2 regions of the Streptomyces venetus genome follow, and region 1 is predicted to be linked to the other one. Evidence: riboswitches for the same ligand, from Rfam matches in the RefSeq annotation. Region 1 holds a riboswitch; the other holds the start of a gene.
What was found. A riboswitch is a leader RNA that binds a small molecule or an ion and turns the genes downstream of it on or off. The one in region 1 is predicted to bind ZMP and ZTP.
Positions count from the first base shown of each region.

Region 2: another riboswitch for ZMP and ZTP. It lies ahead of ABEA82_RS07740 (glycine hydroxymethyltransferase); the one in region 1 lies ahead of ABEA82_RS33835 (bifunctional 5,10-methylenetetrahydrofolate dehydrogenase/5,10-methenyltetrahydrofolate cyclohydrolase).

Region 1 covers NZ_BAABET010000013.1:54,658-60,059, forward strand. Annotated here, with positions in the region: gene ABEA82_RS33820 (hypothetical protein) at 1-108, shown strand, start outside; gene ABEA82_RS33825 (alpha/beta fold hydrolase) at 752-1,444, shown strand; gene ABEA82_RS33830 (hypothetical protein) at 1,728-1,850, shown strand; partial or broken gene ABEA82_RS38770 (serine/threonine-protein phosphatase) at 1,945-2,097, opposite strand; gene ABEA82_RS33835 (bifunctional 5,10-methylenetetrahydrofolate dehydrogenase/5,10-methenyltetrahydrofolate cyclohydrolase) at 2,127-2,993, opposite strand; ZMP/ZTP riboswitch at 3,016-3,101, opposite strand; gene ABEA82_RS33840 (TetR/AcrR family transcriptional regulator) at 3,289-3,897, opposite strand; gene ABEA82_RS33845 (SRPBCC family protein) at 3,944-4,408, shown strand; gene ABEA82_RS33850 (phosphatase PAP2 family protein) at 5,047-5,402, shown strand, end outside.
Region 2 covers NZ_BAABET010000002.1:618,863-624,264, reverse strand. Annotated here, with positions in the region: gene pabB (aminodeoxychorismate synthase component I) at 1-568, opposite strand, end outside; gene ABEA82_RS07755 (antibiotic biosynthesis monooxygenase) at 599-1,177, opposite strand; gene ABEA82_RS07750 (hypothetical protein) at 1,575-1,928, shown strand; gene ABEA82_RS07745 (glutathionylspermidine synthase family protein) at 1,944-3,125, shown strand; ZMP/ZTP riboswitch at 3,251-3,337, shown strand; gene ABEA82_RS07740 (glycine hydroxymethyltransferase) at 3,372-4,820, shown strand; gene ABEA82_RS07735 (hypothetical protein) at 4,834-5,402, opposite strand, start outside.

The sequences.
Region 1 (5,402 bases):
GCCATCATCATCATCGCGCTCGGCGAGACGGTCGCCGGCGCGGTCGAGGGCCAGCCCACGAGCCCGCGGGTGCCCTCACGATCACTGTCGGCCTCGTCGCCATCGTGATCGGATTCAAAGACCGAATCCCACTTCTCCGTACCCCGGCAGCACCTACATCTCGTGGTCCCTATGGAGGCCAGCGACTGTGCTCGCACGAGCCAGCCGGACCAGGAGTGCCGGCCAGCGCCCGACCAAGCCCTGATCGGACGGGGTCACTGGCCGATGGCAGCGAGTTCCGCGATCGAGTTGGCGGGCAGGGTCAGTTCGGCGGCGGCGATGTTCCTGGGCCTGGAGATCGGTGGGGTCGAGCGAGGTGATGACGCCGCCCTGGCCGTCGCGGCGACGGTCCTTGGGCGGCCCGAAGACTCCGGGTCCGGCCAGCTGCATAGCGCCGTATCCCATGCGAGTGATGGTCAGGTCGTCGGCGAGAGTCAGCGTCCGGAGCCTCGCGTGGGTCGTCCTGAAGTGTCTCCCGGGAATGTGCCAGCCATATCCGACTGGATGAAACTGCCGGGAGCGGGTGACGGCGCCGACGACGGCTTCGGCGGTGTCGCGGCGGGCCGGGCGGCGGGCCACTGTGATGTCGGGGCAGGCGTGGGCGAAGTCCATCTTTCGGCTGCCCCTGGCGGGGCTCGGCGTGCGGTGGTTGCCCCGCCGGGATTTGCTTGGTGAGTCGACACCTCCGGCTTCGCCGAAAGGACACCGTTCCATGGCTGACAGGCCCGCGATCGTTCTGGTACACGGCGGTTTCGTGGACGGGTCCGGCTGGCGGCCGGTCTACGACCTGCTCACCCGCGACGGCTACCGCGTCCGCGTGGTGCAGAACCCGACCCTGTCGCTGCAGGGAGACACCGCCGCAACGCGGTTGATCGTCGACGCTCAGGACAGCCCGGTCGTGCTGGTCGGTCACTCCTACGGCGGCGCAGTCATCACCGAAGCAGGCACCAACCCGAACGTGGCGGCACTGGTCTACATCGCGGGCTTCGTGCCGGACGCGGGCGAGTCGGTCAACACGCTCATCTCCGGTTTCCCCACCGACGTGCCCGGACCGCCGATCCTGCCGCCCAAGGACGGCTTGCTGTTCCTCGACCGGGACAGCTTCCACACAGCGTTCGCCGGCGACCTGCCCGCCGATCCAGCCGCGTTCATGGCCGACTCGCAGGTCCCCTGGGGGGTGGACGCCCTCGGCCAGCAGGTCACTCAGGCCGCCTGGCGCACCAAACCGAGCTGGTACATGCTCACCACCGAGGACAAGATGATCCCCCCACCCGCCCAGCGCACCATGGCCGGCCGAGCCGGCTCGACCACCGTCGAGGCCGCGGCCAGCCATTCCGTGTACGTGTCACAACCGGATGCAGTGGCCGACCTCATCAAACGGGCCGCGGCTGCCGTGGCGCCCTAGGGTAGGCGCTGTCCGGCGGATCAGGTGGCCGTGATGGCACCAAGTTAGTTCTCGCGGGGGGCGGGCCGGACTGCGCCTTGTTGCAAGGTGTTTGTGCCCCTCGGGCATGAGCAGGACCGCCAGTGCGGCGAAGTGGGTGATCGAGGGCTTCACCCAGCGTCGGCTTCCTGACGATGCCGCCTGGCTCACGAGCACCATCGCTCATTGAGCCTACGGATCAGTGGCGGGCGCGGCTTACGGCATCGTGGCCGGATCACTGCCCAGGCCCTCCCCTGCATATGGCGTGCCTTTCGGCGCTGCGGTGTTCGCCGGTGACTACGTCACCTTGCCGATCGCAGGGCTCGACAAGCCGATCTGGCAGTACGACAACATGGGCCAGCAGGTCGCCCTGGAGATGGTGCAGTAGTTCGTCGGGATCGTCCTTGGTCCACTTGGGCGCTTGTTCGGTGAGGGGGGGAGAAGAGTCCTTCGCTGTTGCGGGCTTCGGTGACGCCGTCGGTGTAGGGGAACAGCAGGTCGCCGGCCTCGAAGGGGAACGTCTGGACGTCGCAGGCGGTGATGCCGAAGGGGCCGCCGAATCCGATCGGGAGATGGCTGGGCGGCCCCCGTCTCTGCGCCGCCATCGTCGACCGGCTCACCTTCAACGGCGCCATCAGAAGTCAGTGAGCTGCTCGCGAGGCCATCACTGGTGCTGCATTCCGAGCTGGTTCGCCGCGGCCTGCACGGTCTGCGTGAGCAGGACGGCAATGGTCATCGGCCCGACGCCACCGGGAACCGGTGTGATCAGACCAGCTCGGGTGAGGGCGGTGTCGTAGTCCACGTCGCCGACGTTTCCCGGGTTGTAGCCGGCGTCGATCACGACCGCGCCAGGCTTGATGTCCTCACCGCGGATCAGCCGGGGCTGCCCCACGGCTGCTACCACGACGTCCGCTTCCCGGACGACCGCCGACAGGTCGGTCGTCCGGGAGTGGCAGTACGTCACCGTTGCGTCCTCGGCGAGCAGGAGCATCCCCGCCGGTTTGCCGAGAATCGCGCTGCGACCCACCACGACGGCGTGCTTGCCTGCGAGTTCGACGTCGTACGCTTCCAGCAACCGCATGATCCCGCCCGGAGTGCAGGACACGAAGCCCGGCAGCGCGAAGCTCATCGCGGCGAAGGAATGCATCGTGACCCCGTCGACGTCCTTCTCCGGAGCGATGGCCTCGAACGCCGCTCGCTCGTCGATGTGCGGGCCGCAGGGGTGCTGGAGCAGGATGCCGTGCACTTCCGAATCGCTGGACAGGCCCGCGAGGGTGTCGATCAGTTCGGCGGTCGTGGTGGTGGCGGGCAGACCGATATGCCGGGACTTAATGCCCGCCTTCGCGCACCGCGCTCGTTTCATGCGGACGTACGTGGCCGACGCGGGATCCTCTCCTACCAGCACCGTCGCCAGACAGGGACGGGTCCCCGTGCGCCGTGAGATCTCCGCCGCCTTGGCAGCGGCCTCGTCGACGATGCGTTTGGCAAGGCTGGTGCCGTCCATGATCCGGGCCGTCTGAATCGGAGACATCGTTGCCCTCCAGGCGTTGCTGACCACTCGCCCAGGCGCACGGCATCGACGTCACGTCAGACCGCTCCCCGGTGGTGCTCCACCTCAGCGCCAGTCACGGCCCACGCTGCACTGTAGTAGACGCAGCATGCACACACCGATCAGCGCCCTCGGGTGGAAGCGACGCGCGAAGGGCCGCCCCTCCGCAATGACGCCAGATCACGTGAACACTCCTGACGCAGCCACACACGGCATCGACGCTGCGAAGCAGGTCGAGGGACGTCTGGCCCAGCCGCTTTGCCTGATCGGTGACTCGTCACTCCGAGCCGTAGTAGAGCCGGAGGAACTCCTCCATCGCCGCGTCGACGCCGGCGCGGTCACCGGTAGCGAGCAGGTCGAGCAGCAGACCGCGGACGGTGGCAAGTCCCAGCCTGGCCCGCTTCCGGGCCGCGTCAGGCTCCGCCCCCGCACCGACCTCAGCAGCTACGAGCGGCTCCAGCCAGTCCGTCACAAGGCCTTCGAGGACCGGGACGGCCTCGGGACGGCCGCGCAGCGCGTGCCCGCAGATTTCGAAGAAAAGCCGTTCCTGACCGGCCAGCCGAGGGTCCGTCAGTTGCCGCCACAGCAGCCGCGCGACATCGGCGGGCGAGAGACCGGGCTCCAGGCGCAGCCGGGACAGCACATCGCGCTGGCGCCGCTCCGACGTCCGGACGATCTCGACGAGCAACTGTTCCTTGGAGCCGAAGTAGTGGATCAGCATGCGGTGACTGACACCGATCGCGGCGCCCAGCCCGCGCAGGCTCAGGTCCGCGATGCCGTGTGCCGCGACGTGGTCGACAGCCGCGTCCACCAGTTGTGCGCGCCGATCCCCAAGCGCGCCTTGCTCAGCCTCGCCCTTGGGATGCGAGTCGTCCGTGGTCACCACGTCACGACTGTACCAATCGGTACATGCCGCATGTACCGTGTGGTACATGAAGCCTGTCACCGTGTCGATCGACGTGCCTCAGACTCCCGAGCAGGTCTACGGCTTCCTCGATGTCATGGCCCACCACGAGCGGTTCACCGACCACTACCTGACCAACTGGCGCTACAGCGGCCCCGCCCGGGGCATCGGATCGTGCGCCACGGTCACCGCTGCGCTGGGCGGCACGAAGACCGATGTCACTATCAAGGTCATCGAGGCCGAGGCGCCGCGGCGCATCGTCGAACACAACGTCAGCGCGGCCGGTCGGCGACTGGCTCACGGCACCTACGCCATCGAACCGCTGCGAACCGGTGGGACTCACATCTCGTTCACGTACACGTGGGTGCACGCCCCTCTCGCCGACCGGCTGCTGGCCCCCCTCGTGCGGAACACGATGCGGCACGCCAACCGCACGGTCATGCGACGCCTGGCCAGCGAGCTGGCTCGCCACGTGTCCGCCGCCGAATCCTGACGTCGACAGATGCTGCCCCTTCCCCCAGGCGCAGGCCTGACACACCCACGGGGCCCTGCCCTCGGGCACGGGCTCCTCTAGCCGGCACTGCGTCTTAACCAGTGCCGAGTGCGGGGCGGACGTCGCCCTCGGGGCGCTGGAATGAGGACGGATGTGCCCCGAGCGCTGACCGCCGCGGCGACGGTATCGACCGAGTACGGGACACACTGCTCGCGGCATGAGTGCGTGTTTCTGATCTGGGATGCTGCGGCAGGCAGTGGCTGATCGTCAGGGATAAGGTCGCCAGCAAGTCGAGAGCGCGTTCGGCGGATGGAGGCGGCGGGAACGTTCACTGCGTATGGCGGCCTTGACGGGAGTAGCGGTCACCGCGACGGGGTGCACGGGTCGTTCGCACGGGTGGGCCCGGGACACCACAAACAGCACCAGCCGCACGCCGAGCTCGTCCGCCACCCGGATCGATGCCAGCCTCTTACCGGTCCCCGTCGCCGACACGGACACCCCGCGTCCCCACACGCACCACCGACCAGCCCAAAAAGCTTCTGTCGCTGGTTGTTGGCAAAGTGCCGGTGTGGCAGGCCAGGAGAGGCTGATCCCGCCTCGCGCGGCTTACCTCGGCGCTCTTGGGAAACCTGCAGTTCATGAGGCTGATGACGGGATTGCGCGAAGCTGATCGAGTGGTGACGCAGAGGGTGGCCTTCCGCATCCCGCCCAGCGTCGGCAAGGTGCTTTCGGCAGTGGAGGAAACTGCTGAGAGCACCAAGCTGTGGTGCGGCGCCGCCGCCGCGATGGCGTCGCTGGGCGGGTGGCGCGGCCGTAAGGCGGCAGTCAATGGCCTGGCCGCTCTGGTTCTCGCACAGCTGATCTCGAACGGGCTGTGCAAGCAGGTGGCCGACCGGCCTCGGCCACCGAAAGAATGGTTCCCCCACGACGAGGTCGACGACCGCCCCGACTCCTCCTCCTTCCCCTCCGGGCACACCGCGGCCGCGGTGGCATT
Region 2 (5,402 bases), on a different contig from region 1:
TCATGTTCCGGAAGTTCACGAGCATGCGGTGGCCGTACTCGCTGAGGACGGACTCCGGATGGAACTGCACGCCCCACAACGGCCGGCTGCGGTGCCGCAGTCCCATCAGGACACCGTCCTCCGCCCAGGCCGTGGCCTGAAGCGTCTCCGGCAGCGGCTCGCGCACGGACAGCGAGTGGTAGCGGACGGCGGTGAAGTGCTGCGGCAGGCCGTGGAACAGGTCCTGTCCGTCGTGCCGGATCGTGGACAGATGCCCGTGGCGCGGCTCCGGAGCGGGCTCCACCATCCCACGCTCCCCGAGCGCGATGCCCTGATGGCCGAGACACACGCCGAGCACGGGCAGCGGGGACGACGCGAGCAGCCTGGTCCCGATGCCGAAGTCACGGGCGTCGGCCGGGTGCCCGGGGCCGGGGGACACCACGAGGTTGTCGAAGCCCCGGAGGTCCGGCAGTTCACCGGCGGGGGTGTCGTTGCGGACCACCACCGGCTCCTCGCCGTTCACTTCGGCGATCAACTGGAACAGGTTGTACGTGTACGAGTCGTAATTGTCGATGAGCAGGGTCTTCACCCGCCCACCTCCCTCTGTTCGTTCGCGGGCCTAGGTGGCCCGGCGTTTGTGCCGCCCGCGCAGCGCCTGGAGCGACGGGTACAGCCATTTCCGGAAGAAACGCTGGAGCCGAGGCATGAGAATCCAGGTGACAAGGGCTGTCACACACAGACACAACAGGAGCGTGCGAATCAGGGCGTTGAGGTCACCGAGATAGGGAAGCACCGTCAGATTGAACAGGAGCACCGGCGGAAATACCGCGCTCATATTCACGAACCACAGTTTCCATTTCGACGGCGGAGCCGGCGGCTTGGGAGTCAGCGTCTGCGCGTCGAACCAGGCCCGGGCGCCCGGCACCCTCCTGCGCTCCGCCTCCCGGGCGACGCCCTCCAGCCGGGCGTCCCACTGTGCCCGGGAGGGCGATTGCTCCCAGGCCAGAGCCGAACCCTCGCTGGCGAAGCGATAGACGACATGCCACTCCGCCTCTCCGTCGACAAGTACCCCACCCCCCAGGAACCCCGGCTGCCGCGCGGTCGCGCCCAGCATGGCCCACCCCCAGGAGTGGAAGTCGGCCGCACGGCCCGGCAGCACGCGATAGGCCACGGTGACCGTGACGGGATTACTGGCCACGCCGTCCCTTACGGAAAGCGCTCCCTGCGCGTTCAAGATTCAACAAACAATTTTCCGGCTGCTCGCGGACTGTCCAGATGATTGGAGACTTTCGGCAGATGGGAAAGCCCTTCCGATCACTGCGGCGGCACCGCCCCCGGGGCTGGGGTGGTCACCGACCCGCGCTGGAGGGCGAGGTCGGCAACAGGAACGAGGCGGGCGCCAGCCCGTCGATGAGCCGCACCGCCGATCGGCACCGGCACCGGCACTGGCACCAAGGGCGCACACCATTCCAAAAATCACAAAACGACGGCAGGGGAGGGGATCCCGGGCGGGGGGCCGTGCGCGACCGCTCACACCGCTCTCTAGGCTGACCGCTCGGCAGTACATGACGGGGACACGACGGGGAGACACGGACATGGCGGAAACACGGCGACGACTGCGCTCGAGCACGGTGGTGCTGGGCGGCATGGGGGTCCTCGCGGCGGCCCTGTCCGCCTGCGGCTCCGACCCGGACCGCCGCTGTGTCGACCGGGACAGCTACGACTACATCAACGGCTACAAGATCGTCGCCGACAAGAACTGCGCGTCGGGCAGCTCCTCCTCGGGCAAGGGCCGCAAGAAGACCGGCAAGACCAAGGGCACGGACGCCGACTGGTACTACGACGCCGACGTCAGCAGCGGCTACGCCGACAACGGCACCTTCAGCCGCAGCGAGGCCGTCGACCGGGGCGGCTTCGGCTGCTCGGGCTCCGGCAGCGGCGGCGGCTGACCGGGACGCACGCAGATGGAACGCCGCACCATCGAACCCCGCCCCGACTGGCAGCCGACCGTCGAGGAACAGGGCCTGATCTACCCCCTCACCCGCTACCCCGACGACTCCCTGCGCCCCTACTGGGACGAGAGCGCCTACTACGTCTTCACCCTCCCGGAGGTCGAGGCACTGGAGGAGGTGGTCGAGGAACTCCACCGCATGTGCCTGGCGGCGGCCGAACACATCGTCGCCGAGGACCGTTTCGCGGACCTCGGCATCACCGATCCCCGGGTGGCCCGGGCGGTCGCCGAGGCCTGGCGCCGCCGCGCCGAACTCCCCTCCGTCTACGGCCGCTTCGACCTCCGCTACGACGGCACCGGCCCGGCCAAGCTCCTGGAGTACAACGCCGACACCCCCACCTCACTGGTGGAGGCGGCGTCCCCCCAGTGGTTCTGGATGGAGGACCGCTTCCCCGGCGCCGACCAGTGGAACTCCCTCCACGAGCGCCTCCTGGCCGCCTGGCGGAAACAGGCCGCCCTCCTCCCGCCCGGCAGCCCCCTGTACTTCGCGTACTCCTCCGCCGACGAGCTCGGTGAGGACATGATGACGGTCGCCTACCTCAAGGAGACGGCCGAGCAGGCGGGCCTGGCGACCGACTGGATCGCCATGGAGGAGATCGGCTGGGACCGCCTCTCCGGCCGCTTCGTCGACAACCGCCTCCGCTTCATCCGCAGCATCTTCAAGCTCTACCCGTGGGAGTGGCTCACCACCGACCGTTTCGCGGACCACGTCCTCGACACCCTCGACAACGGCGGCGGCACGGGCTCCACCCTGTGGATAGAACCGGCCTGGAAGATGCTCCTCAGCAACAAGGCCCTCCTGGCGATCCTCTGGGAGCTGTATCCCGGCCACCCGAACCTCCTCCCCGCGTACCTGGACGGCCCCCGAGACCTGCCCGCCACGGGCTGGGTCGCCAAGCCCCTCCTCGGCCGCGAGGGCGCGGGCGTCACGATCCACGAGCCCGGCACGGCCCCCGCCCTGCGCGACGAACCCTGCTGCTACCAGCAGCTCGCCCCCCTCCCCGACTTCGACGGCAACCGGGTCGTCCTGGGCGCCTGGGTGGTGGAGAACGAGTCGGCGGGCCTGGGCATCCGGGAGTCCTCAGGCTTGATCACGGACGAGTACGCCCGCTTCCTGCCCCACGTGATCCTCTAGACAGGGTGCGGGGGTCTCGCCCTTGAGGGGCGCGGGGAACTGCGCGATCAACCACAATGCACCCGCACCCGGCACCGACGAGCAACCCGGCAGACGCTCCCCGCCCACCCCACCCGGTAGGCTGACCACCGGGCCGTGACTGGCGCGCTGGGATGGGACCAACCATCGGGGAGCGGCCCGAGCAGACAGAGCCGTGCGCCTGGGCCGTACCGTGAACGCTGAACACAACGTCCGGAGGTCCCATCCATGTCAGCCGAGCCCCTCTCCACCGCTTCCACCGCCTACCGCGCCGCCCTCGACGTCATCCGCGCCGTCGAACCCCGTGTAGCGGACGCCATCGGCCAGGAGGTCGCCGACCAGCGCGAGATGCTCAAGCTGATCGCCTCCGAGAACTACGCCTCCCCGGCCACGCTCCTGACGATGGGCAACTGGTTCAGCGACAAGTACGCCGAGGGCACCATCGGCCGCCGCTTCTACGCCGGCTGCCGCAACGTCGACACCGTCGAGTCCCTCGCCGCCGAGCACGCCAAGGAGCTCTTCGGCGCCCGTCACGCCTACGTCCAGCCGCACTCCGGCATCGACGCCAACCTCGTCGCCTTCTGGGCCGTCCTCGGCGCCCGTGTCGAGGTGCCCTTCCTGGAGAAGACCGGCGTCCGCCAGATCAACGACCTGACCGAGGCCGACTGGGCCGAGCTGCGCCAGGCCTTCGGCAACCAGCGGATGCTCGGCATGTCCCTGGACGCCGGCGGCCACCTCACCCACGGCTTCCGCCCGAACATCTCCGGCAAGATGTTCGACCAGCGCTCCTACGGCACGGACCCGGCCACCGGCCTCATCGACTACGAGGCCCTGCGCGCCCAGGCCCGCGAGTTCAAGCCCCTGATCATCGTCGCGGGCTACTCGGCCTACCCCCGCCTGGTGAACTTCCGGATCATGCGCGAGATCGCCGACGAGGTCGGCGCGACGCTCATGGTCGACATGGCCCACTTCGCCGGCCTGGTCGCGGGCAAGGTGCTCACCGGCGACTTCGACCCGGTCCCGCACGCCCAGATCGTGACGACGACCACCCACAAGTCGCTGCGCGGCCCCCGCGGCGGCATGGTCCTGTGCGACGACTCGCTGAAGGATCAGGTCGACCGGGGCTGCCCGATGGTCCTCGGCGGTCCGCTGCCGCACGTCATGGCCGCCAAGGCGGTCGCCCTCGCGGAGGCCCGCCAGGAGTCCTTCCGCGACTACGCCCAGCGCATCGTCGACAACTCCCGCGCTCTCGCCGAGGGCCTGATGCGCCGCGGCGCGACGCTGGTGACGGGCGGCACGGACAACCACCTGAACCTGATCGACGTCGCCTCCTCCTACGGCCTCACCGGCCGCCAGGCCGAGGCCGCCCTGCTCGACTCGGGCATCGTCACCAACCGCAACGCGATCCCCGCCGACCCGAACGGCGCCTGGTACACCTCCGGCATCCGCATCGGCACCCCGGCCCTGACCACCCGTGGTCTCGGCACGGCGGAGATGGACGAGGTGGCCGGTCTGATCGACCGTGTCCTCACCGCGGCGGAGGCGGGCACGACCAAGTCGGGCGCCCCCTCCAAGGCGTCCCACGTCCTCGACGCGAAGATCGCCGACGAGATCTCGCACCGCGCGACCGACCTCGTGGCCGGTTTCCCGCTGTACCCGGAGATCGACCTGGGCTGATGCCCACGGCTCGTCATTCGTCCAGGTCGATCAGCACCTGACGCGGCCCCTCCCGTGGCGGTCCGGCTTCCCGCCGGGCCGCCACGCGGCGTGTCAGCAGCGTGCCGCCGACGCCGGCCGCGAGCCCCGCCACCAGCCCCACGACCGCCCACCGGACGTCACCCCGCGCCGGACCGGACAGGTCACCCGCGGCAGTCACCGGACCGGACAGGTCACCTTCGGCGGTGCTCCCGCCGGGCCCGCCCGCCACGGCGCCGTCGCCGAGCAGCCGTGCCAGATCCAGCCGCTCGAAGACCGAGCGCGGCGCCCGGTGCCAGCGGATGTCGTCGTCCTCCACGGTGGGACTGGGATCCGAACGCACCCAGGGCGTGCCGTCCCCGGCCACGAACAGCTGGTCCTGACGCTCGACGGCCACGTCCCCGCCCGGCGGCCGGTTCGTACTCGGCCGGCCGCCGACCCCGGACAGCCCCCAGAGCACCGTGAGCCGCACCCGCGGGAAGTCCCCCTCCGCCCAGTCCGCCGGCACCCGCTCCGTCTCCGTGTGCGTGGGCTGCAACAGCTGCCACAGCCGGGCGAAGTCAC